Regions from separate parts of the Pelagerythrobacter marensis genome, predicted to be linked through region 1. Evidence: riboswitches for the same ligand, from Rfam matches in the RefSeq annotation. Region 1 holds a riboswitch; each other region holds the start of a gene.
What was found. Region 1 has a riboswitch for cobalamin ahead of V5F89_RS07455 (TonB-dependent receptor plug domain-containing protein). Riboswitches for the same ligand answer to the same signal wherever they lie in the genome.

Region 1 (7,499 bases):
CTCGTCGCGTTCCTGCGCCAGCAGCATCGCCGCCAGATAGTCGGGCACGGCGCGGCTGAAGTAATAGCCCTGGCCCAGCGTGCAGCCGGCGTCGCGCACGGCCGTCACCTGCTCGATCGTCTCCAGCCCCTCGGCGACGATTTCCATGTCGAGCTGGGCCCCCATTTCCGCCACCGCGCGAATGATCGCCTCGGTCCGGTTCGACACGTCGGGGCCGGAGACGAAGCTGCGATCGACCTTGATCTTGCTGAACGGGTATTTGTTGACATAGGCGAGCGAGGAATAGCCGGTTCCGAAATCGTCGAGCGCAAAGCGCACGCCGCGCGACGACAGCTCGCTGATGAAGGCGTCGGTCGCTTCGCTGTCGTCGAGAAACAGGCTTTCGGTCACCTCCAGCTCCAGCCGGGTCGGGTCGAGCTTGGCTTCGCGAAGGGCGTTCACGATCCCCAGCGCCGCGCCCGGCGCCTTGATCTGCAGCGACGACAGGTTGACCGCGATGGTCACGTCGTCGGGCCATTGCGCCGCCGCCTTGGCCGCCTGCGCGGTGATCCAGTTGCCCAGCGTCACGATAACACCGGTTTCCTCGGCGACCGGAATGAATTCGTCGGGCCGCATTTCGCCCTTCTGCGGGTGGAACCAGCGCACGAGCGCTTCGAACGTGCGGATCCGGCCGGTCGCAAGGTCCACGATCGGCTGGAAGAAGATCGACAGCTCGTTCTTCTGGATCGCGTGGCGCAGCTCCGCCTCGATCTCGCGCCGGCGCGCCAGGTCGCGGCTCATCGAACTGTCGAAGAAACAGGTCTGGCGCCGGCCGTTGACCTTGGCGTGATAGAGCGCGAGATCGGCGGCCTGCATCACGCTGTCGGCGTCCGGCCCGTCTTCGGGCAGCACGGCCACGCCCAGCGAGGCGCCGATTTCCAGCCGCTCCCCGTCGACCCGCACCGGGCGCATGATTTCGGCATGGACTTCGCTCGCCAGCCGCATGCAGTCGGCCCGGCTATCGATTTCGCAGAACACGATGAACTCGTCGCCGCCGAAGCGGGCGACCGTCGTGCCCGGCGGGGTGATTTCCTGGAGCCGCCGCGCCACCGTTTGCAGCACGCGGTCGCCGACCGGATGGCCCAGCAGGTCGTTCACTTCCTTGAACCGGTCGAGGTCGATCCAGATCATGCCCATCATCTGGTCGGGCTCGATCTCCATCAGCTTTTCGACGATCTCGTGATTCAGGCCCGCGCGGTTGGCGAGGCCGGTCACCGTATCGGTGCGGGCGAGCTGCTGCATCTTGGCCGCCAGGCGCGCGCTGGTTTCGGCGGCGGCGATATTGTCACGCAGCAGGTGAAACACGTTCATCGTGATCGACGCCATCGCCGGCACCATCAGCAGGATGGTGACCGCGAAGACCGCGAGCGGGAGCGACCCGAGATAGATGCAGGCCAGGCTGATCGGCACGCAGACCAGAACGAGCTGGCCGATCGCGATCACCGGGCGGCCGGCATTCCGGGCGCAGATCGCAACGCCGTAACCGATCGCATTGGCGGCCATCATCACTTCGGCGGCGGGATCGACTTTCATCACCAGCGTCGCGGCGGTCGCGGTGCCCAGAAGCAGGGCATAGGTAAATGCGCCGATCTCGTAGATCTTTTCGAGCGTGCTGGTGCTCGCGTCGCTGTCGGGCGAAATCGCGAACGCCAGCATGATGCGGATGGCGGCCACGACACACAGCGCGGCGGTGAGCCCGTACATGACCAGCGAGGCGCTCAGGTAAGCGACGACCAGCGCGCAGACGATGCCGCTGGCCGCGCCGGCGGCGAGACTGCTGGGCTGCGTATAGAGGGTGCGGACCAGCATCCGGCGCACGCGATCCGACAGCGCATCGCCTTTCTGGAAATAGGACAAGGCCCTGGTGACCTTCCCCCGGGGATCGCAGTTCGCCATGCTCCGGGCGATAGCCCAAAGTGGTCACCGCATAGTTAAGAAACCGATGATGGCCCGGTGCCGCGCTCGGCGGCCGGACCGGGGGGCGGTTCAGGGCACCGGTACGGCCGAAGGCGCGCCGCGATCGTCTGCCGGCCGCAGCCCGGTGCGCGTGGTGCGTTCGAGGCCGCGGGCAAGGCGCGCGTCCAGCGTGCGGCAGATCCCGTGCCACCAGTCGTACGATTGGCGGTCGCCGGCGAAGAACGCGCGTTCGGCCTGCCGGCGCGCTTCCCGCGCCGCGCCGAGGCCATGACGGGCGAAGTGCTGCAAGGCGGCATGGAGCATCCGGTCGTCGGGCCGCGCCAGGCAATTGTCGTTTGCCGCGCGCGCGGGCTTGCGCCGGCGAAACGCCTGCGCGAGCAGGGACTGTGCAGCGGATTGCGATGGTGCGAAATGGACCGTCATGACGAATTGGGCCTTCCGGTATGGCTCTTCGTGGCTGGAGGACGAAGGCCGGTTGCGACTTGCCCACAAGGTCTAGCGCCGCTCTCCTAAATTATGGTTCTTTGCCAGGGTTTCCAAGAGCTTAACCGCCTCGTGCCGGCCGGCGTTCGCCCTATCGCGGATCGGCGATCCAGCGGCCGCTGTTGGCATATTCGGGCCGCACCGTTCCGGCCGAAGGCAGGCGGTCGGCAGGGCGCGCGGTGTCGCCGGTTTCCGCTGCGCCGGCGGCGGACTGTGCGGGAACGGATGCGCGGGCAGGGCTGCGGCCGGCGGTTGCGCGCGCGCTTTCGGCGGCGGGGCTGGCGAATGCCGCCGCCGGCGGGGCGGGTCGGGCGAACCTTTCCGCCACGGCCCGGGCGCTCGGCGCGGCCGCCGGTTCGCGGCCGCTATAGGCCGCGGTGAAAGCGCCCGGCTGCCCGGCCCTGCCGCGCCAGCGATAGAACCGGTGCGCGCCGATCGTGCCCACCGTGTCGAGGCTCGCCGCCCAATAAGGATCGATCCAGATCGTGTGGTAGTGCGTGGCGAGCCCGACGGGGGTATAGACCTCGCCCGCCAGCGCCGCCTGCGCAATGCCCAGCGCACGGTCCCACGCCGCCTTCATCGGCTTGCGCGCCAGCGACCCGTCGCAGGTGAAGGTGAACTGGCACCCGGTGCTGCGGTCCGAACCCTGGAAAACCACGCCGCACACGCTGTTGGGATATGTCGGATGGGCCACGCGGTTGAGCACGACTTGCGCCACGGCCTTCTGGCCGCCCGGCGTCTCGCTCGCCGCCTCGTAATAGACCGCACTGGCGAGGCAGTGCAGCGCGCGGGCGCGGTCGACGCCCGTGCCGCCGCCGGCGAAGCTGCGCGCCGCGGGGCCGGCGGTGCGTGCGGCGGCCAGTTCCGCCGCGGTTCCGTCGCCGGTGCCGGTGGGATCGAACACCGCGGCCAGATCGTCGCGCGCGGCGGGCACCACGCGCGGACTGTCTTCGAGGAAGTAGAAGGCAGAGCCGGGGAAACTGTGGCCGGCGCGCTCGAACGGCATCGGCTTGACCGTTTCGGCCGGGGCAGTCTGAGGCACCGGCCGGCCGAAAGCGTGCCAGTCGCCCGGTGCGGCCATCGCCGGCACGCCCAGCGCCGCCACGAGCGCGAGGATGCGCCGTCCGCGATGCCTGCCCGGTCCGCCCCCGCCGATCGGGCGCGACCGCAGGCTCGCCGGCGTGCGGCGTGCGCGGGTCGTTCCGGCGGGGCCGTTGCTCAAGCTGCGTCCTTTCCGATCCGATGGCTGCCTGTCGGCTCGCGGCCCCGGCGCGTAGCAGCGCGAAAGCTGAAACTCGAGCGCGCCCTTGCCCCCGTCCCTTGGCGGCACAAGTCGCAAGCGGCGGTTAAGCGACATGCTTGTCGCAAGGTTAACGGCATGCGTCTTGCCGGGGTGGGGCGAGGCGGCTAAGGGCCGCCGCACGTCACGGGTTGTCCACCCGTTCCTGCCGGAACGACGGACCGAAGAGGGAAGGGGGTAGGGAGCATTTCTCCCGAGGCCCCCGCTGCCCCCGCAACTGTGACCGGGGAGCGCCCGTTCGACACGTCACTGGGGAACCGGGAAGACGAAACGCGGCGCGACGATCCGGGAGCCAGGAGACCTGCCCGATGACGGTCGTTCGTGCTGCCGGGCGGGGTGCACCGGAAGCAAGCGGAAAAGGCGTATGCCTTGTTCCGTCATGAGCGGCAGTTCGTTCATGACAGGAGTATTCCATGCGTAACCACCTGATTTTCGGCACCAGTATTCTCGCGCTATCCGCGCCGCTCGCGGCTCAGGACAGCGCCACCGACCCCTATGGCCAGTTCCGCCCGGCCGAGACCGAGATAACGGTCACCGCCACCGGCACCCGGATCGAGGTCGAAGACACCGGCCAGCCGGTCACCGTGATCGGGCAGGACGAGATCGAGAGTGTCCAGGGCGCCGATCTGACGCGCGTTCTCGAACGCGTGCCCGGCCTTTCCTTCAGCCGCAACGGCGGCCCCGGCGCGGTCACCAACGTGCGCGTGCGCGGGGCGGAGGGCGAGCAGCTGCTCGTCATCCTCGACGGCGTGCGCGTGTCGGACCCGGCCGCGCCCGGCGGCGGGTTCGATTTCGGCAACCTGCTCGCCAGCAATCTCGGCAAAGTCGAGGTCCTGCGCGGGTCGAACAGCACGGTCTGGGGGGCCGACGCGATCGGCGGCGTGCTGGTCGCCAGCACGCGCAGCGAAAGCGGCCTGCAGGCGAGCGCCGAATACGGTTCGCGCGATACGCTGACCGGCGCGGTCTCGGGCGGCGTGGGCGGCGATGCCGGGTTCCTGGGCGGTTCGGCCAGCTATTACCGCACCGACGGCTTCTCGCAGGCGGCGAGCGGGACGGAGGCGGACGGGTTCGAGCAGTGGGCCGTCAACGGCCATGGCCGGCTCTACCTCACGCCCGGTTTCGAAGTCTTCGCCCGCGGCCGCTGGGCCGAAGGCGACCTCGACCTCGACGGCTTCCCGGCGCCCGACTATGTCCTTGCCGACACCGGCGACACGCAGCACACGCGCCAGTATTCGGCCTCGACAGGTGCGGTCTACGACGCCGGGCCGCTGTTCGTCAGCGCCGCCTATTCCTTCGCCGATACCGAGCGGGTCAACCGCAGCGCGGACAGTGCCGACCCGACTTTCTCCAGCGACGGCCATTCCGACCGCGTCGAACTGCGCGGCGAATGGCGCCCGATCGGCCCGCTGCTGGTCAATTTCGGGGCGGAGAACGAGTGGAGCGACTATCGCACCCTTTCCGACGATGCGCGGCACAGCACGCGGATCTTCGGCGCCTATGCCCAGCTCGGGATCGAGATGGGGCCGCTCTCGGCCCACGCCGGCGCCCGGCTGGACGATCACGCCCGCTTCGGCAGCGAAACGAGCTTCGGCGGCGACATCAGCTATGTCCTTGCCGGCGACCTGCGCCTGCGCGCCAGTGTGGGCGAGGGGTTCAAGGCGCCGACGCTCTACCAGCTCTATTCCGACTACGGGAACCCGGAGCTTCAGCCCGAACGCAGCACCAGCTACGACATCGGGCTGGTCCACGGCGACCGCTCGCTCGCGAAATCGCGCTTCTACGGCGCGCTGACCGCGTTCCGCCGCGATGCGCGCAACCAGATCGAGTTCGCAAGCTGCTGGCAGAACCCGGCCCCGATCTGCGAGGAGCGTCCTTTCGGCTACTACGACAACATCGGCCGCGTGCGGGCCGAGGGGATCGAGGTCGAGCTGGGCGCGCGCCCGTCGGATCGCTGGGTGACCCGCGCGGTCTATGCCTGGGTCGACACCGAAAACCGCACCGCCGGTTCGGTGAACGAAGGCAACGTCCTTGCGCGCCGTCCGCGCCATACGCTGACGCTGTCTGCCGACTGGGTCAGCCCGCTGGCCGACTTCACGCTGGGCGGCGACGTGCGGCTGGTGGGCGATTCGTTCGATAATGCCAGCAACCTGACGCCGCTCGACGGCTATGCCCTGGCCGATCTGCGCGCGTCCTTGCCGTTCGGCGAGCGGTTCGAGCTGTTCGGCAGGGTCGAAAACCTGTTCGACGCCGATTACCAGACCGCCGCCGGCTATGCGACCGCCGGTCGCAGCGCCTACGTCGGCGCGCGCGCGCGGTTCTGATCCGCCGCAAAGTCTGAAGCACGAAAAAGCGCCCGGCCTCGTGGTGAGGTCGGGCGCTTTTCTTTTCTGTCCTCTTTCCCGTCATGCTGAACTCGTTTCAGCATCCATCGCGCCTTCATGGGCCGAGTCCCGACGGGGCGGAATGGACCTGAAACGAGTTCAGGGTGACGGGGGTGGCGCAATCCGCCCCACCCCCAAAAGGCCTTCAGTCCTCGGTCGTTTCCGGCGGTAGCGGGCCGTCCGAGGTGGCCGGTTCCGCCTCCGCCTCGCCGCCCAGCAACCCGCGCGCGTCGAGCATCGGGGTCACGTCGGGCTGGCGTCCGGCGAAGTTCTCGAACATTTCGAAATAGTCCATCGTCCCGCCGCGGCTGAGCACGGTCTTGCGATAGTGATCGCCGTTCGCGCGGGTCAGGCCGCCGTTGTCGAGGAACCACTTGCGGCTGTCGCGGTCGAGCATCTCGGTCCACAGATACGAATAGTATCCCGCGCTGTAGCCGGCCGGGCTTGAGAAGATGTGGTTGAAATAGATCGAGCGGTAACGCGGCGGCACCAGATCGACTTCCAGCCCCAGCTCCTCCAGCGCCTTGCGTTCGAAGGCGTCGACTTCTTCCGGGGTGTCGATCGCCGCCGCTTCGGCCGGGCTCAGCGCGTGCCACTTCATGTCGAGCAGCGCGGCCTCGACCACTTCGCCGAAATCGTAACCCTGGTTGAACTTCGCTGCGGCCTCGATCTTCTCGACCAGTTCGGCCGGGATCGTCTCGCCGGTCCGATAGTGTTTGGCATAGTTGCGCAGCACCTCGGGATAAGTCGCCCACAGCTCGTTCACCTGGCTCGGGTATTCGACGAAGTCGCGCGCGGTCGCGGTGCCCGAAAGGCTGGCGTATTTCTGATCGGCGAAAAACCCGTGCAGCGCGTGGCCGAATTCGTGGAACATCGTGTTGACGTTGTCGAAGCTCACGAGCTGCGGCTCGCCCTCCGCCGCCTTGGGGATGTTGAGCACGTTGTAGATCACCGGCTTGGTGCCGTAGAGATGGCTTTGATCGACGAAGTTGCTCATCCACGCGCCGCCGCGCTTGCTCGGCCGCTGATAGGGGTCGAAATAGAAGATCCCCAGCTCGCTGCCGTCGGCATCGAACACGGTATAAGTCGTCACGTCGGGGTGATAGACCGGAAGATCGGTACGCTTCTCGAACGTAAGGCCGTAGAGCTTGTTGGCGGCATAGAACACACCGTCTTCGAGCACGTTGGTGATTTCGAAATAGGGCTTCACCGCGTTTTCGTCGATGTCGTACTTCGCCTTACGGACTTTCTCGGCATAGCGATACCAGTCCCACGGGCGGACTTCGAAATCGCCGCCTTCGGCCCTGATCTGCTCGTTCAGCATGGCCGCCTCGCGCCGCTGGGTCGCGGCGAGGGCGGGAACCATCTGCTCCATGAAA
Region 2 (7,499 bases), 980 kb from region 1:
GATACCCATTCATGCCGAAACGGCCGGATCATCCTCGACCCGATCGACCGCAAGGCCAAGCACAGCGGCGCCCCTTACATGATGGCCGTCTATCGCCAGGAAGGCGACGGCAAGACTTATCGCGTGGTGCGCAACGTCTACGTCCCGATCTATATCGCCGGGCGTCGCTGGGGCGATTTCGAGCTGGCCTACAGCTTCGATTGATCCGTCGGCTCTATTGCTGGCGCCGCGCCATGAAGGCGAGGCGCTCGAACAGCATCACGTCCTGCTCGTTCTTCAGCAGCGCGCCGTGGAGCGGCGGGATGGCGCTGTTGGGGTTCGCATCCTGCAAGACCTCCAGCGGCATGTCCTCGTTCAGCAGCAGCTTGAGCCAGTCGAGCAGCTCGCTCGTCGAAGGCTTCTTCTTCAACCCGGGCACGTCGCGGATCTCGTAGAAGACCTCCATCGCCTTGGTCACGAGGGCCTTCTGGATACCCGGATAGTGAACCTCGATGATCTCGCGCATCGTGTCGCGGTCGGGGAACTTGATGTAGTGGAAGAAGCAGCGGCGTAGGAACGCGTCGGGCAGCTCCTTCTCGTTGTTCGAGGTGATGACGACGATCGGGCGTTCCTTCGCCTCGATCCGTTCCTGCGTTTCGTAAACGTCGAAACTCATCCGGTCGAGTTCCTGGAGCAGGTCGTTGGGAAACTCGATGTCCGCCTTGTCGATCTCGTCGATCAGCAGAACGGGCAGTTCCGGGCTGGTGAACGCCTCCCACAGCTTGCCGCGCTTGATGTAGTTGCGGATATCGTGAACCCGCTCGTCGCCGAGCTGGCCATCGCGCAGCCGGGCAACCGCATCGTATTCGTAAAGGCCCTGGTGCGCCTTGGTGGTGGACTTCACGTTCCATTCGATCAGCGGCGCGTCGATCGCCTTGGCGATTTCGTGGGCGAGCACGGTCTTGCCGGTTCCCGGCTCGCCCTTGACCAGCAAAGGGCGGCGCAAAGTAACCGCGGCATCGACCGCGACCTTGAGATCATCGGTGGCGATATACGAACTGGTACCTTCGAAGCGCTGGGTCATCCGGTTTCCTCGTGCAACTTTACGTGCGCGTTAAGCGGTGCGGCACGCGAGTGCAAGACCGCTCTGGGACGGATCCGTCGCTTCGCCGCCGGCTACGAGGGCAAAGCCATCCCCGTTGCCGGCTTCGGCTTCCTCGCCGCAGCCGGGCTATGGCCCGATGAATGTCGATCCGGCCTAGGGCGCCGGGGAACCTCCGCCATCCTCGACGGCCCCGACATCCTCCACGCTTTCCTCCAGCCAGTGCATCTCCTCGTCGGAGAAGCCGAAGTGATGCCCCGCTTCGTGGATCACGACGTGGCGTACCAGATCGCCGAAATCGACGCCTGTTTCGCGCCACTCGCGCACCAGCGGCTGACGGAACAGGCTGATCACGGGCGGCAAGTCGCCCGGGTCCCAGATCGACTGTTCGTCGAGCGGACGCCCTTCATAGAGGCCGGTCAGGTCCCACTTGCTGCGAATACCGACCGAATCGAGCTGCTCGCGCGTGGCGAATTCCTCGATCCGCACGACGACGGCGCGCAACGGTTCACGAAACGCCTCGGGCAGTCCCGCGACAACGGCATGCGCCATGCGCTCCATTTCCGCGGCGTCGGGAGGTTGGGGATTACGATCCATCATGCGCATATGGTCCTCCCGATCGCGATAGTCATCCCGCTTGCTTGCGGAACGATGTATCGCTTCGCCCATTTCAGGCTAGACCATCATGACAGCACGAGGACTCCGAACATGGCCGCCGAAGCGATTTTCGCGCGACTTAAACAGGATCACGACAGACACCGCAAACTGTTGGACCAGCTGCTCGAAACCGAAGGCGAGAGCGAGCAGCGCAAACAGCTATTCACCGAACTCACCAAAGAGCTGAAAAGCCACGCCGCGGCCGAGGAGCAGGCGCTCTATTCCACCATGTTGCGCAAGCCCGAAACGACCGACGAAACCCGGCATTCGGTGGCCGAGCATCACGAGATCGACGAAATGCTGAACGATCTGGCCGCGACCGACATGTCGTCGAGCGCGTGGCTGACCAAGTTCAAAACGCTCGATCATCGCTATCGCCACCACATCGACGAGGAAGAGGAAGATCACTTTCCCGATTTCGAAGGTTATCTTACAGACGAGGATGAGGAGCACATGGAATCGGTGTTCGAACGTCGCAAGCGCGAGGAGAAAGCGGATGCCGAAGTCACGCCCGAAAAAATGGAAGACGCCAAGGAATAACAGCGCGGAGGCGGGGTGAGAACAGGCGACGCCGGGGCCGCGGAGGCCGAGTTCGGCGACGAGTCCGACGAGCCCGGGGTATGGCGATATGCCCGGGTCGATCGGGCCAGCGTGATCGTCGATGCTGCCGATTATTTCGCGCTGATGCAGCAGGCGATGCTGAAGGCGCGGCATCGGATATTTCTGGTCGGGTGGGATTTCGACACCCGCATCCACCTGGCACTCGGCCGCAGGTGGTTTCATCGCATCCTGCGGCGAAAATATCCCCGCCGGCTGGGCAGTTTCCTGATGTGGCTGGCGCGCCATCGCCAGGGTCTGGAGATTCGCGTGCTCAAATGGAGCCTGGGCCTCGTCCAGTTCTTCACGCGCGGATACATGCTGGTCGATCTGGCGCGCATGGCTGCCCACAAGGGGATCACCCTGAAGTTCGATACCCACCATCCCGTCGGTTGTTCGCATCATCAGAAGATCGCCGTGCTCGACGACAAGCTGGCGGTTTGCGGCGGGATCGACATGACTCAGGACCGGTGGGATACGCGCGACCACCACGAACACGACCGGCGCCGCCGCCGGCCGCATGGCAGGCGTTACGGGCCCTGGCACGATGCCACCATGATGTTCGAGGGGGAGGCGGCCAGGATCCTGGGCGTTCTGGGCCGCGAACGATGGGAACGGGCTGGCGGGGAAACCCTGGACCAGGTTCCGATTCCCGAAGAGAGCCTGTGGCCCGACGGTCTGGCCGTGCAGTTCGAGAACGTCGAACTCGGCATTGCCCGCACGCGCGCCTGCTACGACGGTATGCCGCAGGTTTGCGAGATCGAGCAACTTCTGCTGGCACAGATCCGTCAGGCAAAGCGCTTCATCTACAGCGAGAACCAGTATTTCACCTCGCGCAAGATCGCCGAAGCGATCGGTGAGCGATTGAAGGAGGACGATCCGCCCGAAATCGTGATGGTCCAGCCCAAAACGGCCGAAGGCTGGCTGGAACAGCAGGCGATGGATTACGCGCGGGTGCGACTGATCGAGTGTCTGGCCGAACTCGATCACAAGGACCGTTTTCGCATCTATGTGCCCCATACGGGGGAAACGCCGATCTACGTCCACGCCAAGGTCACGATTATTGACGACCGCATCCTGCGGATCGGGTCGGCCAACTTCAACAACCGTTCGATGGGTCTCGATTCGGAATGCGACGTGTTCTTGGACTGCGATCGACCGGGCAACGACCATGCGGCGGCAGGCATCGCTGCGCTGCGGCATTCCCTGCTGGCCGAACATTGCGGGCTGGCGGAGGAGGAGGTCGGTCGGCTGCTGGCAGACGATCCGTCGATGCATCGCCTGATCGCGCGCCATGGGCAGGGCGACGGGCGATCGCTGCGGCCCTATGAAGTGCCCGATCTCAGCGGAGTCGAGGAAGCGCTCGCCGATTCCGGCATCCTCGACCCGGAAAACCCGCAGGACATCCTCGAGCCGTTTGCCAACGGCGGACTTTTCCGCAAGGGAAGCCTTCTGCGAAGCGCTGCCCGCAGCGTGAAAAAGGCATGAAAGGGGACGATAGCATGAGCAGTCTGGTCGGGCCGGACGAAGACGTATTGCACGGCAAACCACCCGTGCCCGACGATGTGCAGGAAGCGATCCGCACACTGATCCGCTGGGCGGGCGACGACCCGGAGCGGGAAGGGCTGCTCGACACCCCCAGCCGCGTTGCCCGCGCGTGGAAGGAATATTGCCTCGGCTATCGCGAGGATCCCGCGATCCATCTGAGCCGCGTTTTCGAGGAGGTCGGCGGCTACAACGAAATCGTCCTGCTGAAGGACATTCCCTTCCAGAGCCACTGCGAACACCATATGGCGCCGATCATCGGCAAGGCCGCGATCGCCTATCTGCCGACCGACCGCGTCGTCGGCATTTCCAAGCTCGCTCGCGTGCTCCACGGTTTCGCCCGCCGCCTGCAGGTGCAGGAGCGGCTGACCGCCGAAGTTGCCGACTGCATCTGGGAGCACCTCCAGCCCCAGGGCGTGGCAGTCGTGATCGAAGCGAGCCACAGCTGCATGACCGCACGCGGGGTCCGTACCCCCGGCGTGACGATGACCACCAGCCGCATGATGGGCACGTTCCTCGACGACCCGCGCAGCCGCGAGGAAGTGCTCAAGCTGATGGGCTATTGAGAGGCAGGGGGTGCCCCTCGGGATCGACGCTGACCAGTGTGAACAGGGCGGTCGCGGCATGTCGCCGCTCGCCGGTCAGTAGCGCTTCCGACCATAGCTCGACCGCCACGCGGATCGAACTGCGCCCCGTCATCTTCACTTGCGCCACCAGCTCTACCATGTCGCCTTCGCCGATCGGGGCGACGAAATCGATCCGGTCGGACGATGCCATGACGAGGACTCTACGCACGTGCCTGGTCGCGGCGATAAACGCGGCCTTGCCCATCATCCGCAGCGCATCGCCGCCGTAGAGCGTGCCGTAGTGATTGGTCTGCCCGGGGAACACCATCTCGGCCAGTCTCAGCGCGCCGCCCCAGGCCGCCTCTCCCGCACTTTCGTCAGGCGCGATCGGTGGAAGCGGCAGGCGCGTGTCCGGCCCTTTTCGCGCCACCATTGCGAAGCGGCCTCTCGTGCACACGTTCCGTTCGCCCGTTACCGGCCCCTCGGCCACCAGCTCGACTTCGACATCGAGCGAGCTGGAGCCGACGCGCACCACCCGGCCGGTCACTTCGACCATATCGCCTTCGCGCGCAGGAGCGGCGAAATCGATCTTCTCGCATGATGCGGTGACGAACGGCGCGCGGCCGTGGCGCGATGCGGCGAGGAATGCCACTTTGTCCATGTGGGCGAGCGCCACGCCGCCGAACAGGGTGCCGTGATGGTTGGCGTCGCCGGGGAACACCATGTCGATCAATTGCACCGGCCGGCCGGTGCAGGCTTTCGGATTGCCGTCGTCGGACGCCGGCGGTGTGGAGCCGGGCGAGGGGGTGCGAAGCGTCATCGTCGTCTAATCCCGCGAATGGGGCGAGACGGCCGATCGGGCACGCGCACCGGTCGCGCAGGCTTGGCCGCGCGGCTTGCATGCGACCAGACCGGGCACCCCGCCGGTGGACGTTTTCGTGTCGGAGGCAGGTCTCCTGGCTCGCGGGTCGGCGCGGACGGTCCGTCTTCCCAGGGCGAGACCCCCAGTGACATCGATGGACCGCCGCTCTCCGCTTACAGTTGCGGGGGCAGCGCCGGACTTGCCCGCAGGGCGCACCGGCTTCCCGTCTTAGCTCCGGCAGGACAGCCCAGCCGGAGAACCTCGACACCGTTCGAATCGCGCCGATCGGGGCGCGGGTCAAGGCGGTCCGGCGTCAGACGCGCGGACCGCCGGCAGATCGTCAGAGCTGGCCGAGCATGTGCTCCGCACTCGAGACCGAGAAATCGCCCGGCTGCTCGACATTGAGTTCCTTCACCACGCCGTCTTCGACGATCATCGAATAGCGCTGGCCGCGCTGGCCGAGTCCGAAACCGCTGCCGTCCATGGTCAGCCCGGTCGCCTGCGCGAATTCGCCGTTCCCGTCGGCCAGCATCGTGATGTCCGAAGATCCGGCCTGGCTGTTCCACGCGCTCAGGACGAACGCATCGTTGACCGCGGTGCAGGCAATCTCGTCCACACCCTTCGCCTTGAGGTCCGCTGCCTTCTCGACATAGCCGGGCAGATGGCGCGCCGAGCAGGTCGGCGTGAACGCGCCGGGGACCGAAAACAGCGCCACTTTCTTGCCCTGGAAATACTCGCTCGTCTGAACCTGTTCGGGACCGTTCTCGGTCGCCTTCACCAGCTTCACATCGGGAATTCTGTCGCCAACCGAAATCGTCATCTCGCAATATCCTTTCGTCGTCCCATTCGTTCGCGTGCCGATATAGAGGCTGCAATGCGCGCGGCAACGGCAAAGGATATAAAGATCGCTTTATATTTGCTTCGCGGCAGGGCGGTCGCTAAATGCGCAGACCCGAAGAACCCGCGCTCCGCGCGCGCAATGCAAGCAGATTTCAGGAGAATTTCGTGGCCGACGCCAAGCAGGATTACATCGTCAAGGACATCAGCCTCGCCGACTACGGACGCGACGAGATCGCGATCGCCGAAACCGAAATGCCGGGGTTGATGGCGCTGCGCGAGGAGTACGGCGAAGCGCAGCCGCTGAAGGGCGCGCGGATCACCGGGTCGCTGCACATGACGATCCAGACCGCGGTCCTGATCGAAACGCTGACCGCGCTCGGTGCGGAAGTGCGGTGGGCGACCTGCAACATTTTCTCGACCCAGGATCATGCCGCCGCGGCTATGGCCGCCAACGGCGTGCCGGTGTTCGCGGTGAAGGGCGAAAGCCTGGCCGATTACTGGGACTATGTCGGCAGGATTTTCGACTGGTCGACCGGCGACGACGCCGATCGCACGGCCAACATGATCCTCGACGATGGCGGCGATGCGACGATGTTCGCGCTCTGGGGCGCGCGGATCGAGGCGGGCGAGGAAATGCCTGCGCCGCAGAACGCCGAAGAGATCGAGATGCAGCGCGCGCTCAAGGCGTTCGTCAAGGCGAAGCCGGGCTACCTCACGAAATCGGTCAAGGCGATCAAGGGCGTTTCGGAAGAGACCACCACCGGCGTCATGCGGCTGTATCAGATCGCCAAGCAGGGCAAGCTGCCGTTCCCCGCGATCAACGTGAATGACAGCGTGACCAAATCGAAGTTCGACAATCTCTACGGGTGCAAGGAATCGCTGGTCGATGCGATCCGCCGCGCGACCGACGTCATGCTGGCCGGCAAGGTCGCCTGCGTCGCGGGCTACGGCGACGTCGGCAAAGGCTCGGCGGCGTCGCTGCGCAATGGCGGTGCGCGCGTCATGGTGACCGAGATCGATCCGATCTGCGCGCTCCAGGCGGCGATGGACGGGTTCGAGGTGGTGACGATGGAAGAAGCCGTGCAGCGCTGCGACATCTTCGTCACCGCGACCGGCAACGAGGATGTTATCACCGCCGAGCACATGAAGGCGATGAAGCACATGGCGATCGTGTGCAACATCGGGCACTTCGACAGCGAGATCCAGATCTCCGCGCTCGACAACTACACCTGGAAGGAGATCAAGCCGGGCACGGACCTCGTGACTTTCCCCGACGGCAAGTCGATCCTCGTCCTCGCGAAGGGGCGGCTGGTGAACCTGGGCTGCGCCACGGGCCATCCGAGCTTCGTGA
Region 3 (7,499 bases), 300 kb from region 1:
ACGCCGAAGACATCGGCCAGCCGCGCCGCGGTCATCGTTTCTTCGACAGAGCCCTGCGCCACGATCCGCCCGTCCTTCATCCAGATCAGGCGATCGGCGTAGCGCGCCGCCAGCGCCAGGTCGTGAACGACGGTCAGCACGCCGCGCCCCGCGTGCGCGGCGGCGGCGAAGAGCTGCGCGACTTCGTGCTGGTAGCGCGGGTCGAGCGCGGCGACCGGCTCGTCCGCCACCAGCAGCGGCGTTTCCGCCGCGAATGCGCGTGCAAGATGGACCCGTGCCAGCTCTCCGCCCGAGAGCGTGTCGGCGGCGCGCTCCTCGAACCCGGCGAGGCGGCAGGCCGCGACCGCGCGTGCCACTGCCGCCGCATCCTCCGCCGAGAGCCGGCCGGGCGCCGCGCCATAGGCGAAACGGCCGAGCGCGATCACGTCGCGCACCGGCATCGGCCAGGCGAGCGGGCGCGTCTGCGGCAGGTAGGCGATCTTGCGCGCGCGGGCCATCGGCGAGAGGCTGCGGACGCTGGTGCCGTCGATCAGCGCCTCGCCCGCGTCGGGCGCGAGCAGGCCCAGTGCGAGCCGCAGGAGAGTCGACTTGCCCGAACCGTTGGGACCGATCAGCATGGTCAGCTCGCCCGGGCCGAGCCGAAAGCCGGCATTTTCGACGAGCGGGCGCCCCCCGGCGCGATAGGTGAGCCCGTGGGCTTCGAGCACGCTCATCGCATGAGCCTCCCGCGTGCGGCGATCCAGACGAAGATCGGCGCCCCGATCAGCGCGGCGACGACGCCCAGCCGCAGTTCGCTGTCGGTCGGCAGGAGCCGCACGCCAATGTCGGCCAGGACCAGCACCAGCGCGCCGAGCAGGGCCGAGGGCACCAGCAGGCGCGCCGGATCGTAGCCGACGAGGGGCCGGACGAGGTGCGGCGCGACGATCCCGACGAAGCCGATCGCGCCCGCGAGCGAGACCGCCGCGCCGGTCGCCAACCCCGCGCCGAGGATCACCGCGAGCCGCTGCCGCCTGAGGTCCAGCCCGACGCCCTCCGCCGCTTCCTCCCCCAGCGCCAGCGCGGCGAGACCCCGGCGGGTGGCGAGAAGCGTGCCGAAACCCACGACAAGGAACGGCGCGGCGTAGGCGAGATCGGCGAAGCTGCGGTTGGCGACCGTGCCCAGCGTCCAGTTGATCATGTCGGCCAGCGTGAAGGGATTGGGCGCGAGGTTCATCAGCAACGCCATCAGCGCGGCGGAAAAGCTCGACAGGCCGACGCCGACCAGGATCAGCGTCACCGCCGAGCGGGTCCGTAGTGCAGCGATCGCGACCACCAGTGTCGCCGCCAGCGCTCCGGCAATCGCGGCCAGCGGCAGGATCAGCGGACCGGCGCCGGCGAGGCCGAAGAAGAGCACGAAGGTCGCGAACAGCGCGGCGGTGGCGGAGACGCCGAGAATGCCCGGTTCGGCGAGCGGGTTGCGCAGCAGGCCCTGCAGCGCCGCGCCGCTCATCCCCAGCGCCGCGCCGACCGCGGCGGCGGCGAGCGCGCGGGGCAGGCGGATCTGCCAGACCACGAGGCTATCGCCCGCACTCCCTTGCAGGCTCAGCGCGCCCAGCACGCGCGCGAACGACAACGGCACCGAGCCGAGCAGGAGGGCGAGCAGGATCGCGCCGATCAGCGCGAGCACGAGGAGAAGGTTCGCACGCGCGGTCATGGCGCGTCTCTCTGTGCCGCGTGCGACAGCGCCTCGATCGCGTCGATCAGGAACCATCCGCCGCAGCTTGTCCAGGCGCCTTCGAGCGGCACGACGGGGCGGTTTTCGAGCTGCGCCTGCGCCACCGGGTGGCGCGCGGCGCTCCAGATGTCGCCCTGGCTTTCGACGCCTTCGTAGAAGGCCGGCGCGACCACGTCGGGGCGTTCGTAGGCGAGCCGCTCGAGCGGCAGGATGTTCCAGCCGGCCCGGTCCTGGAAATTGGCGAGCCCGGCGGTGCGCAGGATTTCGTGGACCAACGTGCCTTCGCCCGAGGTCATGCCCCCCGGCGTCATGTAAAGCGCGGTGCGGGGCCTGTCCGGCGGGGCCGGCAGGGCGGCGAGGCGGCGGTCCATATCGGCCGCCACGCGCTGCGCCTCCGCCCCGGCGCCCAGCGCGCTGCCCACGCGCACCACTTCCTCGCGCACTTCGGCGATCGTTTGCGGGAAGCCGATCTGGACCACCGGCACGCCGAGGTCTTCGAGAAAGGGCACCACGTCGGCCCCTCCGCCGAACGAGCGGATCACGAGGTCGGGCCGGAGTGCGAGAATATCGGCGGTGCGCGGCCGCACCATGGGCAGCCCTTCGGCCTCGGCGCGCATGTAAGAGAACCGCTCCCCCGCATAGGGCGAGAGCGCGAGGATCGCGTCGCGATCGGCGAAGCGGAGCACGTACTGGTCGGCGCAATAATCGAGGCTGACGATGCGTTGCGGTTCGGTGCCCGGTGGGGCGGCTGGTTCCGGCGCCGGAGCGCAGGATGCCAGGAACAACGCCACGAGGCCGGCAAGCCGGTGCTTTCGCCTCAGGACCGATCGCCATTTGTGCCCGGTGTCATCCCCGCGAAAGCGGGGATCCAGGGTACGGCGGTTGCTCCATGGATTCCCGCGTGCGCGGGAATGACAAACGGGTGTGAGAGATGTCCCCGTTTTCGAGGACCGGTGACGCTGAAAGCCGCCATTTGCAGACCGCCGGGGCTGAATGCCGATTGGCCCTGGCGCGCTTTTCGGCCATCCTGCATCGCGCATGGCGGAACCCCGTTCGCGGCGCGGGGAGGCTCGGGGCCCCGCATCGCCTGGACAGTCTTGGCCCGCCGGGGGCTTCTCGCTCCGGCGCCGATAGCCCGGCCGATGGCTGTCGCTTCTGCGGGAAAACGCGTTTCCCGTCCGATCGAGCTGACCCGGCTCCCGGACGAACGACGCGACGGCAGGTCTCCTGGCTTGCGGATCGGCGCCCTGGGCCGTCTTCCCGGAAAGCCGCTCCGTTGCCGGAAACGGTGTCCAGTGACGCGGTGGCCCGGGGCTCCCCGCTTACAGTTGCGGGCACAGCGCCGGCTTTGCACCGGCTTCCCTCTTCGCCGCAAAAGCGGCACCGTCTGGCGCGGCACTTGCGGCCGCGAGGCGCGGGTTGTCAATGGCGGAGCGGGTCAATCCTGCGCAGCGCTGCACGGTAGCGGGTCGGTTTGCATATCCGTGTCTTGGCAGCTCTGGCGAATGCTGCGGCAACTTTACCGTCGTCACCCCGGACTTGATCCGGGGTCCCGCTACCTTCCGCGAGCGGGGGGAGGTGGCCTTGGTACGAACGAAACAAGCGGGACCCCGGATCAAGTCCGGGGTGACGGAGGTGTTGGTGGCCGCCTCCACTTGATCGCAGAAATTCAAACCGACCCGCTATCCGCATCCGCCATCGCCTTGCGCATTTTCGCCAGCGCGGCGGCCTTGAGCTGGTGCACGCGCGGCACGCTGACTTCCAGAACGGCGGCGATTTCGGACAAGTTGAGTTCCTCGACGAAATAGAGCTGGATCACCAGCTGGTGCCGTTCACCCAGGCCCGAGAGCGCCGCGATCAGGCTTTCGCGGTCTTCCTGCTGGAGAACCTGCCGTTCGGCGTCGGGTTCGGCCGAGGCGAAGGCGCCGTCGGTTTCCGAATAGCATTCGTCGAGCGAGGCGATCCGCGTTTCCGCCAGATCGCGCTCGAACTGGAGAAAATCCTTCACCGGCATGTCGAGCGCTTCGGCCAGTTCGGGCGCCGACGGCTCGCGGTCGAGCGAGCGGCGCAGTTTCGCCCGCGTCGTCTCAAGCATCCGCCGGCGCGTGCGCGCGCCGCGCGAATCGGGCGAGGCGCTGCGCAGCAGGTCCACCATCGCGCCGCGCACGCGCATCTTGGCATAGGCGGCAAAGCCGTCGTCGCTGGGCGAATCGTGCTTCTGCGCGCATTCGGTCAGCGCGACCAGGCCCGCCTGAATCAGATCCTCGACATCGACCGTCGGGCCGCCGCTGCCCGACAGGTGCCAGGCAAGCTTGCGGACCATCGGCAGGAACCGGGTCACCCGGTCGCCGACATTGCCGCGATAGGCTTCCGCTGCCGCGAACTGGGTATGATCGAGCTTCATGCGGCCATCGCCTCCGTTCTCATCTCTGCGCCCGCCGCGGGCTGTTCGGCCTGTCCGGCCGGTTCGGCCTGCGGAGCGGGTTGGTCTTCGCCCCCGACAACCGCGATCACCTCGATCGGCTGGGAGACGGGAAGTTCGTTGATCGACAGCACCGCGCAGCCCGGCGCGCGCAGCCGCAGCAGGCTGGCCAGCGGGCGGCGTGCGCGGGGCTGCACGATCAGAGCGGGGGTGCCGGCGCCGGCCGGGCGCTCGGCCAGAATCGCCGCGATCCGTTCGCCGATCGACCGGGCCAGGTCCGGTTCGATCACGATCGCGCCGCTGGTCGGGTCCTGCATCCCGCCGACGACCATTTCCTCAAGCTGCGCGGCCAGCGTGATCACGGGCAGGCGCTGGTCGGGCGGGCAGAGGCTGCCGACCAGCATCGGGCCGAGATCGGCGCGCAGCATGTCGACCAGCTTGTCGTGGTCGGTCGTCTGTTGCGCCGCCTGCGACAGGCTGGAGAGCACCGGAATCGGATGAGCGAGCGCGATCCCGTCGGCCAGGAGCGTGCGCAGCAGGCGGGTGATCGCGGCCAGCGAAAGCGGCTGCGGCGTGATCGTTTCCACCAGCTGCGCGTTGCGCTCGCGGACCATGTCGAGCAGCTCGCGCACCTGGTCGGGGCCGAGCAGTTCCTGCGGCCGGGCGGAGAGGAGCTGGTTGACGTGGGTGGCGACGACGCTTTCGGCGTCGACCACCAGATATCCCTCGGCCACGGCCAGGTCGCGCGTCGCCGGCTCGATCCAGATCGCCGGGCAGCCGAAGCTGGGGTCCAGCGTCGCCTCGCCCGGGATTTCGGCCAGGCGACCGGCCTCGCCGGTATCGATCGCCAGCATCCGGTCGGCCCGCAGCTTGCCGGTGCCGAGCGGCGCACCGCCCAGCGTCACGCGGTAGGAATCGGGCGCGAGGTCGAAGCTGTCCTTGATGCGGAACTGCGGCACGACGAAGCCGAAGGCCTGGCACAGCTGCCGCCGCAGCCCGGTCAGCCGGGCGACCAGCGGCGCGCCGCGCTTCTCGTCCGCCAGGTGGACCAGGCCGAAGCCGAGTTCGACCGTCACCAGCGCCTGTTCCGACACGTCCTCGATCGCGATGCGGGTGGCATCGGGCGCGGGCTCCGGCTCTTCCGCCGGCACGAATTTCTTGCGCCGGCTGAGCATGTGCCAGAGCGCGAAGGCCCCGGCGGCGAGCGGCAGGAAGACCGATTGCGGCATGGCCGGGATCGTCCCCATCGCGGCGAGAATGCAGGCGACGGGCAGCCAGATGCCCGGCTCCGCCAACTGGCCGCCGATCTGGCCGGTGAGGTCGCGCGAGTCGGCCACGCGGGTGACGATCACCGCGGCCGCGATCGACAGCAGCAGCGCCGGGATCGAGGCGACCAGCGCGTCGCCCACCGCCAGCGTGACATAGACCTGGCCCGCTTCGGCGGCGGTCAGCCCGTGGGTCGCCATGCCGAGGACGAAACCGGCCACGATGTTGACCAGCAGGATCAGCAGCGCGGCGATTGCGTCGCCCTTCACGAACTTGCTGGCGCCGTCCATCGAGCCGTAGAAGTCCGCCTCGGTCGCGATCTCGCGCCGGCGGGCCTTGGCTTCCTCGGCCGTCATCAGCCCGGCGGCGAGATCGGCGTCGATTGCCATCTGCTTGCCGGGCAGGGCGTCGAGCGTGAAGCGGGCGGAGACTTCCGACACGCGGCCCGCGCCCTTGGTCACCACGACCAGGTTGATGATCATCAGGATCATGAACACGAACAGGCCGACCGCGAAGTTGCCGCCGATCAGGAAGGCGCCGAACGCCTCGATCACTTTGCCCGCGGCAGCCTCCCCCTCGTGCCCGTTCATCAGCACGACGCGGGTGGATGCGACGTTGAGCGCGAGGCGCATCAGCGTCGCGAACAGCAGGACGGAGGGGAAGGAGGAGAAGTCGAGCGGCTTTTCCGCATTCATCGCCGCCATCAGCACCGCGACCGAAAGCGCGATGTTGAGGACGAAGAACAGGTCGAGCATGGCCGCCGGGATCGGCACGACCATCAGCACGATGACCGCAAGAATGCCGACCGGCAGCGCCATCGAGGGCGTGAGGAAGGAACGCCAGGTCACAGCCCGAACGCCCTGAACTTGCCATAGGCCTCACCCACCTGGCGCGCGGCGCGCCCGGCCAGGGCATCCGATCCGCCGAAAGTCGCCCGCAGCGTTTCGGCCATCGAGGGGCGGGAGGGTACCGCTTCCGGCTCGCTCGCAAAGCTGCGCCGGGCATGGATGAAGGCCGCCGCCGGGGTGGCGGGCATGGCGCTGCCCGCGTTCCCCGGAACGATTTCGGGCGAAAGGGCGCCGCTTTCCTTGGCGCGTTCGATCTTGCCGCGCACCAGCTCCATCACGTCGCCGACCGAGCGCGCCCGCCCGCCCTGGTAGAAGATCGCCCCGTTGGCCTGCGCCGCCTTGGGGAACAGCGATGCCGCCGGCGTCAGCGGATTGTCCTGCAGCGCGCCGAGAAAGCTCTTGGCGCCGCCCGCGCCGAGGAAATGGGCGAGGTACAGCTCGGCATGGTCGGGTTCGCGGCCGAGGAAGCCGCGCAGCTCGCTGGCGTTGTCGCGCGCCAGCTCCGCCGCCATGAGCGAGGAGACCTCGGGATCGAAACGCAGCGCCATGATCTGCGAGCGCATACCCGCATCGCCGACCGCCGCGCGGCCGCCGTCGCGGGTGATCGCCGCTTCCGCCCAGTCGAGCCCGTGCGCGCGGCCATGGCGGTCGAGCGTCTCGAGCCAGGTGGAGGATATGAACTGGTAAAGCCCCGATGCGCTGGACGTGCGCGCCCGCGCATCGGGTTTCAGGTTGGATTCGATCTTCGCCTGCGCGAGCAGGTAGTCGAAATCGACTCCGGTCGCGGCAGAGGCACGGGCGATCGACGCCTGGACGGCGTCGCCCTGTGCCGGGCTGCGCTGAACTGATGTGACCTCTGGCAAGATGGCCCCCGGCATGGTTGAACTCGCCGGAGTTTAAGCAAGAGGTGTGCCAGAACGGGCTTTTCTCGCCGCGCGGGCAGTGCCGAACGCTCAGGCGGAGTAGGGAACTTCGCGCGAAACCGCGGGCCGGCCCGATCCGTAAAGGCTGATCCGCCCGGCCAGCGTGCCGAGGCGCGCCTCGACATTGGCGGCGATCAGGTTGCGGATCTTGCGATTGACCGCGTTGAGCCGCGCGACCGCGTCGAGCAGGCCGCGGCATTCCTCGTCGAGCGGGCCGTCGGCCTGGCGCTCGATCGCTTCGCACAGCTCCAGCTTGCCGTCAGACGATTGCATGATCGCGTCGAGGTCGAGACCGGCAAGCGCCTGCCGCTCGTCTTCCAGAAGGG
Region 4 (7,499 bases), 1.2 Mb from region 1:
TCCCTGATGCTTTCCATGCGCACGATGGTGGACAAGGAACGGGTCGGGGCGATCCGGGGCAGGATCGGGTTTGTCATCGGAGAAGAAGGGTTCGTCGCAGAACCGGCGGAGGGCGCGCTGCCAATTCGCCGTGCCGACCCGGCCGACGCCGATACGGTATTCCGCGCGCCCACGGCCTCGGTCGTGGCCGGCGGACTCTACGCCGATATACCCTGGGACGATCTGGAGCGCGATGCGGGCCTTGTGATCGAGGGCGATCATGCGCTTGCGCTGCAGTATGCGGGTCTTTTTGCGCTGCCCCCGAAGCTGGCCTGACCGAACCGCCCATCTGCCGGTCCCTGCCGATCCCGAGACGCGCTGCGTCCGGGGGCGGGGCAAACTTGTCCACGCGTTTCGGCACCGCGCAGAAACGGGCTGGGGAGAAACGGGGCCGGGCAATGTCGGTCCGCTGTTGACGTTTCTGCTCCAGAGTCGCTAATGACAATCACTCGCAATTAACGACTCTCCATCACGGGAACCTGTTCTTGACACATCAGGCCATAGATCGCGCAGCCTTCAGTCCTTCGGCAGCGCTTGCGGTGGAAACGGTGACGCGCGTTCGCCATCTGACCGATCGGCTGTTCTGCTTCGCCATTACCCGGCCGCCGGGCTTCCGCTTCCGATCGGGAGAATTCGCGATGGTCGGCCTGCCCGGCGATGGACGGCCCTTGCTGCGCGCCTATTCGATCGCCAGCCCGGCCTATGCCGACGAGCTGGAATTCCTGTCGGTCAAAATCGAGGATGGGCCGCTGACCTCGCGCCTGCGCCATATCCGCGCGGGCGACCCGGTCTATCTGGGCAGGAAGGCAACCGGCACGCTGGTGACCGACGCGCTCCTGCCCGGCCGCCGCCTGTTCCTGCTGTCGACCGGAACCGGGATCGCGCCGTTCATGAGCCTGGTCAGGGATCCCGAGGTTTACGCCCGCTTTGCCGAGATCGTGCTGGTCCATTGCGTGCGCCAGGTCGCCGACCTTGCTTGGCGCGACCTGCTGGAAGGGCAGCTGGCGGGCGATCCCCTCGTCCAGGACGAGGCGCTGCTGCAGTTCCATTACCTGCCCACCGTCACGCGCGAGCCTTTCGGAACGCAGGGCCGGATCGCGCGCCTGATCGAACGGGGGACGCTGTTCGAACGCGTGAGCGGCCCCCGGTGCTTCGACCCGCAGGGCGATCGCATCATGCTGTGCGGCAGCATGGCCATGATCAGGGATCATGCGGTCGACCTGGAAGCGCGCGGCTTCGTCGAAGGCAGCAATTCGCGGCCGGGCCAGTTCGTTATCGAGCGTGCTTTCGTCGGCTAGCGCCGCCCTTTCGCAGTCGTCGCATTCGCCGGGGAGAGGAAACATGGCAACGGGAAGAGAGAAATTTGCGCAAGGCATATTGGTGCGATTGTTCAGGGCCTGGTCGGCCTGCCGTGCAGCGGGAGCGGGCGCGGGCGACTTCGCCCGAATGCAGGAAATCGTCGCGCCGCTCGATCTGCCCGACGAGGCCGTGCCGGCCTGCGCCAGCCTGTTCGAATTGATCGAAGCGCACCTGGGGCGGCCGCTGCACGCGGAACGTTGTTGCAGCCAGCGCCTCTCGCCCGACGAGCGCGCGCTGCTGGGGGTGGTCTCGATCGCGCCCGCGCTGCGGCCTGCTGTCGCCGTCGTTCAGGTGCCGCACGGCCTTCCCGGTGCGATCTGCTGGGCGGCGATGGTCGTGCGCCGCGCCTTCGCGATCGAGGAAGGCACCGCCTTGCCGGGCGCGGCCCCGGGCGTGGCGGCCCGGTGCCCGTTCGAGCGCGTTTCATCGAAGGAGGCGTTTCGTGGCTTTTGATCTTGCCCAGCTCACCAGCACGCCGGACCTGCGGACCGTGCCGCCGGTCCAGGCGCGGCTGGTCTGCGCGATGCGCTACACCCACCTGGCGCGAAATGTGAACGACTATTCGCACCGCGGGCTTGCCCGGCATCTCGGCACGCTGTGCGCGGTGCAGAGCTTCCATGTATTCATGGACGAGGCGGGGCGGGCATGGCCGGAGAAGATCGTTCTCAACCCCCCGTGCCAGCCCGCCTTCAGCTACGACGAAATGCTGCTGGTCGATCTGGCGACTGCGGCGGCGCGCGGCGAACGCGCCCGGTTCGACGCGTTCGTCCGCGACATGATCGGGGAAGGTGGTCGCAATGCCGTCTGGGCGGCTGCGCGGCGCATGATGCGGCACCTGGTGACGGGCGTCGGTTGAGACCCGCCCGCTCGCAGGACGAACGGCAACGACGGGCGCGGCCGGGGCAAAGGCGCTCGCCCCGGCCGCCACGCCAGGCCGGTCAGGCGAGCGTGCCGCGAACCGACCGGGCCGCCGCGACCATGTTGGTCAGGGCAGGGCGCACGTCTTCCCACTTGCGGGTTTTCAGGCCGCAATCGGGATTGACCCACAGCTGCCGCGGATCGATTGCGGCAGAGGCCTTGCGCAGCAGGGCCTCTATCTCGTCTGCCGGCGGAACACGGGGCGAATGGATATCGTAGACCCCCGGTCCGATCTCCGCCGGATAGCGGTAGCTGGCGAAGGCATCGAGCAATTCCATCTTCGACCGGGCGGTTTCGATCGAGATGACATCGGCATCCATCGCCCCGATCGCGGCGATGATATCGTTGAATTCCGAATAGCACATGTGGGTATGGATCTGCGTTTCCGGCGCGACGCCGGATGCCGCCAGGCGGAAGCATTCGACCGCCCAGTCCAGATACTCGTCCCAGCCCGCGCGGCGGAGCGGCAGCCCTTCGCGCAGGGCAGCTTCGTCGATCTGGATGATCCGCGCGCCCGCGGCTTCGAGGTCGTTCGCTTCGTCGCGGATCGCCAGCGCGATCTGGCGGCAGGTTTCGGCACGCGGCTGATCGTCGCGCACGAACGACCATTGCAGGATCGTGATCGGGCCGGTCAGCATCCCTTTCACGGGGCGTTCGGTCAGGCTCTGGGCATGGCGCCACCAGTCCACCGTCATCGCGCGCGGGCGCGAGACATCGCCATAGAGGATCGGTGGACGCACGCAGCGCGAGCCGTAGCTCTGCACCCATCCGGCGCGGGTGAACGCGAAGCCGGATAGCTGTTCGCCGAAATACTGGACCATGTCGTTGCGCTCGAACTCTCCGTGGACGAGCACGTCGAGGCCGATATCCTCCTGCCAGCGGATCGCCCGCCCGGTTTCTTCGCGCAGGAACGCTTCGTAGCCCGCACGGTCGAGCGTGCCCTTGCGATGATCGGCACGGGCTTTACGCACGGCGCCGGTCTGGGGAAACGATCCGATGGTGGTGGTCGGCAACGGCGGAAGGCGGAGATGTTCGCGCTGGCGTTCGATCCGCCGCGCGAAGGGCATATCGCGGCGCGCCGACGCGGGCGTGATCCCCGCGACCCGCTCGCGCACCGCGCGATCGTTGGTCAGCGGGGAGCCGCGCCGGGCCGCGATCGCATCGGCATTGGCCGACAGCTCGTCGGCAACGACGTAGCGCCCGCGTTCCAGCCCGAGGCCCAGCAGCGCCAGTTCCTCCAGCTTCTGCACGCCGAATGCGAGCCAGTCGGCGATCTGCGGGTCGAGTTCGGTTTCGAGCGCGAGATCGATCGGCGCGTGAAGCAGCGAGCAGGATGGAGCGATCTGGATTGCGCGGCGGGCCTTCACAACGGGGGCGAGCCGATCGATCAGAGCGCCGAGATCGGCCTTCCACACGTTGCGCCCGTCAATCACGCCCAGGGAAAGCACGAGATCCTCTCTCGCGTGCGTCAAGGCAGGCTCCAGCTGATCGGGCGCGCGGACCAGGTCGAGGTGCAGACCGGCGACGGGAAGCGACAGGGCAAGGTCGAGATTTTCCTCCAGACCGCCGAAATAGGTCGTGAGCATGATCTGCGGACCTGCTGCACTGCCCAGGTCGGCATAGGCGGTACGAAACGCCTCGCGCGCGGTCTCGTCCAGATCCGTCACCAGTGCCGGCTCGTCGATCTGCACCCATTCGGCGCCGGCGGCGCGCAGCTGTGCCAGCAGTTCGCGATAGACCGGCAGCAGGGCGGGGAGCAGCGTGAGCGGAGCAAACCCGGGTGTGCGCGATTTTGCCAGCAACAGCCAGGTCACCGGGCCGATCACCACGGGGCGCGAGCGATGGCCAAGCGCCAGTGCTTCCGCAAATTCGCCCAGCGGCTTGGCCGCGCAGAGCGAGAACGCCTGGCCCGGCTCTACCTCGGGGACCATGTAGTGATAGTTGGTGTCGAACCACTTGGTCATTTCCTGCGCCGGCAGGCCGTCGCTTTCCTGCCGGTGGCTACAGGCCGCATCGTCTTCGCGCTCGGCGTCCGATCGCGTTCCGCGCGCCATTGCGAAATAGACCTCGAGCGAATCGGGCGCTCCCAGGTCGCGGTAGGCCTGCGGAATGGCACCGAGCATCACGCTGGTGTCGAGCACCTGGTCGTAGAGCGAGAAATCGTTGCTCGGCAGCACGGCGATTCCGGCCGCGCTCTGCCGCGCCCAGTTGGCGGCGCGCAGCGAGCGTGCGGTTTCGCGCAGCGCGCTTTCGTCGATGCTTCCGGCCCAAAAGGCTTCGAGCGCCTTCTTCAGTTCGCGGCGCGGACCGATGCGGGGGAAGCCGAGATTGGCGGTGGTAACGGGCATGAGTCGTCTCCTCCGGCCGCGCGCTTTCGCCCGGCCGTTGCTGGTTCTTCGATCAGTCGGTTTGCGGTGAGGGGCAGCGCGCCGCGTCAGACAGACCCGGCGCGCATGCACATTCGGATCGGGCGGCAAACGAAGGCCGGATGGGGCATATTCGGCATCGATCGTATCACCTCGCATCGCGGGCGGAGATCGGTCGGGCGTGCGCGCGGCAAGGTGGAGGCCCGATACAGGGCACCTTTCTATCGCGCGTCCGCCGGAAGAACCCCCGTCCGAAGAACGTTATCGCGTCGCAGGCAGGTCTCCTGGCTCGCGGGTCGTCGCGATGGCCCCGAACCTTCCCGGTTCCGCCCGGCGGAACCAGTGGTCGAATTGGGGCACCGCTCTCCGCCTACAGTTGCGGGGGCAGCGCCGGACTTCATCCCCGCGGGACGTCACCGGCTTCCCGTCTTAGCCTCGCGAAAGTGCGAATCGCATCGCCCTGCACGAGGAACCTCGACCGGCCCTACAAAGCCCCGATCGCTCGTATTGTCAAGAAAGATATAAAGAGTTCTATATATCTTGATCTCTCTGGGGTCGCTCTGGCCCTAAGGTAAAGCGAGTATGCGCTGGGCGATCGGTTCCAGCGCGCCCGCGTCGAGCGGGGCATCGGGATTGTTCCAGCTCAAGGTCAGGATACGCCATTCGCCCTCTTGATCCTGCAGAAGCCAGGTCAGGTTGAGGACACCCGGCTCCGACCCGCCCTTGTACCCGACGTAGCGCCAGTCTTGACGGCGCCCTTCGGGCAAGGCCGGATCGATCGCCATGATTCGGCGCGCGGTGGGATCGTCGAGCGCGACAATGCGCCGCATGAGCGAAGCCAGATCGCGCCCGCTGGCAAACCATTCGAGTGTGTCGATCGCCGTCGGCCGGGTGAATGTCGGCTTGATTATCCGTTCGGGATCGCCGGCGATTTCGGTCGAGAATGCATCGATCAGCCGGGCCTGCTCGTCCTCGCCCGCCGCGGCATAGGCAAGCCCGTGCTGAAGATCGCCTTTGAGGCCGAACAGTTCGAGCGTGGTAAGAAACGGCAGGGTAATGTCGGGCGCCGAGTGGCCGCTGGCTCGCAGTTCCTCGGCAATGGCGTCGCGGCCGACGACTGCGATAAGCTGATCTGTCGCCGTGTTATCGCTGAGAGATATCATGAGGGTGGCGAGCGTCTGCAGCGTCACGGGGGACCCCTCGGGCCAGTCCTGCGATATTCCGCTCGGCAAGGAGCGTCTGTCGAGGCGCACGACTTCGTCCCACGAACGCTCGCCCCTGACCACCTGGCGAGCCAGGGCCGACAGGACATAGAGCTTGAAGGTCGATCCGATCGCATATTGCGCATCGGCGTCGATCGCCAGGATCGGATCGACCTGGTCGTCCAGCAGGGCGTAATAGACGCTGATCCTGCCAGGCAGCGCGGCGAGATCGGCCACGATCTTGTCCGCTCCGTCGTCGATCGGATCGAACTGGTTCAGCAACAACCCCGTGACTCGCCCGTCCGGGTCGAGCCGCACGGGCCCGCGCGCGATCGCCCGGTCGAATCGGAGCGCGATCACGCCGGCGCCGGTGCCGGTACTCGCGACGTTCTCCAATCCGTGAAGCGCGCCGAACTGCCGGGTCATCTGCTGCATCATGGCCCTCAGTTGCGTTTCGGACACTGCCGCGAGAAACGACGGAGCGAACACCTCGCGCGCCGGTCGCTCCTCGCGGAGGACGGCCACCACGCCTTCGGCAGCCGCCTCGAGCGGCGCGGGCACCGCGCTTTCTGCTGGCGGCACCTGCGCGGCAAGCGGAGCGGACGGAACGGCAAGGCCCAGGGCAAGCGAAGCGGCGATCGGTCGGATCATGGCGTGGTTCCCCTTGTTGCGCTGCAATCGTGGACGCTTCGGGCAAGCGCGTCGAGAGCGCTGTCGCTGAAACGAACCGATTCCCTGATAGGGGGTCGGGCACATCGTCCGGTTTCGTTTTCTCCCCGTCGCCGAAATTTCGTATCCGGCGCGGCAGCGGGTAAGCCGGGCGCGAAACGATTCACGCGTCAACCTGGGGAGCATCGATGCCCACCGAAAATATCAGCGTCGCGACCGAAGCCGGACACGAACTGGCCGGATCTCTCGAACTGCCGACGGGCCTTGTGCGCGGTGCCGCCCTATTCGCGCACTGCTTTACGTGCACGCGCCAGAGCAAGGCGGCGGTCGCGACCGCCCGGGCATTGGCGCGGGAGGGAATCGCGTGCCTGCGTTTCGATTTCACCGGTCTCGGCGGCAGCGGCGGGGAGTTCGGGCGCGCCGGCTTCGCCACCGACGTTGCCGATTTGATCGCGGCCGCCCGCTATCTGGCCGACCGTTTCGGCAACAGGATATTGCTGGTCGGGCACAGCCTGGGCGGGGCGGCGGTGCTGGCCGCAGCCGGCGGCCTCGGTTTCGACCGGGTTGCGGCAATTGCGACCATCGGCGCGCCTTCGAACGTGCCGCACGTGCTGGAACGCATCGAAGGCGACCTGTCCGCGATTCGCGAACGCGGTTCCGGCTCGGTCTCGATCGGAGGCCGTTCCTTCGAACTGAGCCGCGAATTTCTGGAGCGGGTGGAGAACATCGACCTGGTCGCAGAAGTCGGAAAATTGCGCGTGCCGCTGCTGCTGCTGCATTCGCCGACCGACGACCTGGTGGGCATCGAGAATGCAGGCGTCCTGTTCCAGGCCGCGCGCCATCCCAAGAGTTTCGTGAGCCTCGAGGGGGCCGACCATCTCCTGCTCGACGAACGCGATGCGAATTTCGCGGCAACGGTCATCGCGGGCTGGAGCAGCCGCTATCT

Region 2: linked by a shared signal. The riboswitch ahead of V5F89_RS12220 (acyl-CoA thioesterase) and the one ahead of V5F89_RS07455 (TonB-dependent receptor plug domain-containing protein) in region 1 are both predicted to bind cobalamin.
Region 3: linked by a shared signal. The riboswitch ahead of V5F89_RS05925 (ABC transporter substrate-binding protein) and the one ahead of V5F89_RS07455 (TonB-dependent receptor plug domain-containing protein) in region 1 are both predicted to bind cobalamin.
Region 4: linked by a shared signal. The riboswitch ahead of metE (5-methyltetrahydropteroyltriglutamate--homocysteine S-methyltransferase) and the one ahead of V5F89_RS07455 (TonB-dependent receptor plug domain-containing protein) in region 1 are both predicted to bind cobalamin.

Annotation. Positions count from the first base shown of each region.
Region 1 covers NZ_CP144918.1:1,585,896-1,593,394, forward strand. Annotated here, with positions in the region: gene V5F89_RS07440 (putative bifunctional diguanylate cyclase/phosphodiesterase) at 1-1,935, opposite strand, end outside; gene V5F89_RS07445 (hypothetical protein) at 2,026-2,379, opposite strand; gene V5F89_RS07450 (cell wall hydrolase) at 2,531-3,661, opposite strand; cobalamin riboswitch at 3,851-4,062, shown strand; gene V5F89_RS07455 (TonB-dependent receptor plug domain-containing protein) at 4,153-6,060, shown strand; gene V5F89_RS07460 (M3 family metallopeptidase) at 6,266-7,499, opposite strand, start outside.
Region 2 covers NZ_CP144918.1:2,569,307-2,576,805, forward strand. Annotated here, with positions in the region: gene V5F89_RS12190 (methyl-accepting chemotaxis protein) at 1-204, shown strand, start outside; gene V5F89_RS12195 (MoxR family ATPase) at 215-1,063, opposite strand; gene V5F89_RS12200 (metallopeptidase family protein) at 1,238-1,681, opposite strand; gene V5F89_RS12205 (hemerythrin domain-containing protein) at 1,790-2,278, shown strand; gene V5F89_RS12210 (phospholipase D-like domain-containing protein) at 2,294-3,823, shown strand; gene folE (GTP cyclohydrolase I FolE) at 3,838-4,446, shown strand; gene V5F89_RS12220 (acyl-CoA thioesterase) at 4,427-5,266, opposite strand; cobalamin riboswitch at 5,376-5,587, opposite strand; gene V5F89_RS12225 (peroxiredoxin) at 5,649-6,128, opposite strand; gene ahcY (adenosylhomocysteinase) at 6,314-7,499, shown strand, end outside.
Region 3 covers NZ_CP144918.1:1,285,355-1,292,853, forward strand. Annotated here, with positions in the region: gene V5F89_RS05915 (ABC transporter ATP-binding protein) at 1-713, opposite strand, end outside; gene V5F89_RS05920 (iron ABC transporter permease) at 710-1,693, opposite strand; gene V5F89_RS05925 (ABC transporter substrate-binding protein) at 1,690-2,505, opposite strand; cobalamin riboswitch at 2,929-3,102, opposite strand; gene V5F89_RS05930 (FliA/WhiG family RNA polymerase sigma factor) at 3,384-4,118, opposite strand; gene V5F89_RS05935 (flagellar biosynthesis protein FlhA) at 4,115-6,220, opposite strand; gene V5F89_RS05940 (lytic transglycosylase domain-containing protein) at 6,247-7,113, opposite strand; gene V5F89_RS05945 (flagellar protein FlgN) at 7,204-7,499, opposite strand, start outside.
Region 4 covers NZ_CP144918.1:2,807,302-2,814,800, reverse strand. Annotated here, with positions in the region: gene V5F89_RS13470 (helix-turn-helix domain-containing protein) at 1-315, shown strand, start outside; gene V5F89_RS13465 (ferredoxin--NADP reductase) at 525-1,337, shown strand; gene V5F89_RS13460 (hypothetical protein) at 1,420-1,851, shown strand; gene V5F89_RS13455 (hypothetical protein) at 1,841-2,254, shown strand; gene metE (5-methyltetrahydropteroyltriglutamate--homocysteine S-methyltransferase) at 2,337-4,664, opposite strand; cobalamin riboswitch at 4,939-5,174, opposite strand; gene V5F89_RS13445 (serine hydrolase) at 5,249-6,535, opposite strand; gene V5F89_RS13440 (bifunctional alpha/beta hydrolase/OsmC family protein) at 6,742-7,499, shown strand, end outside.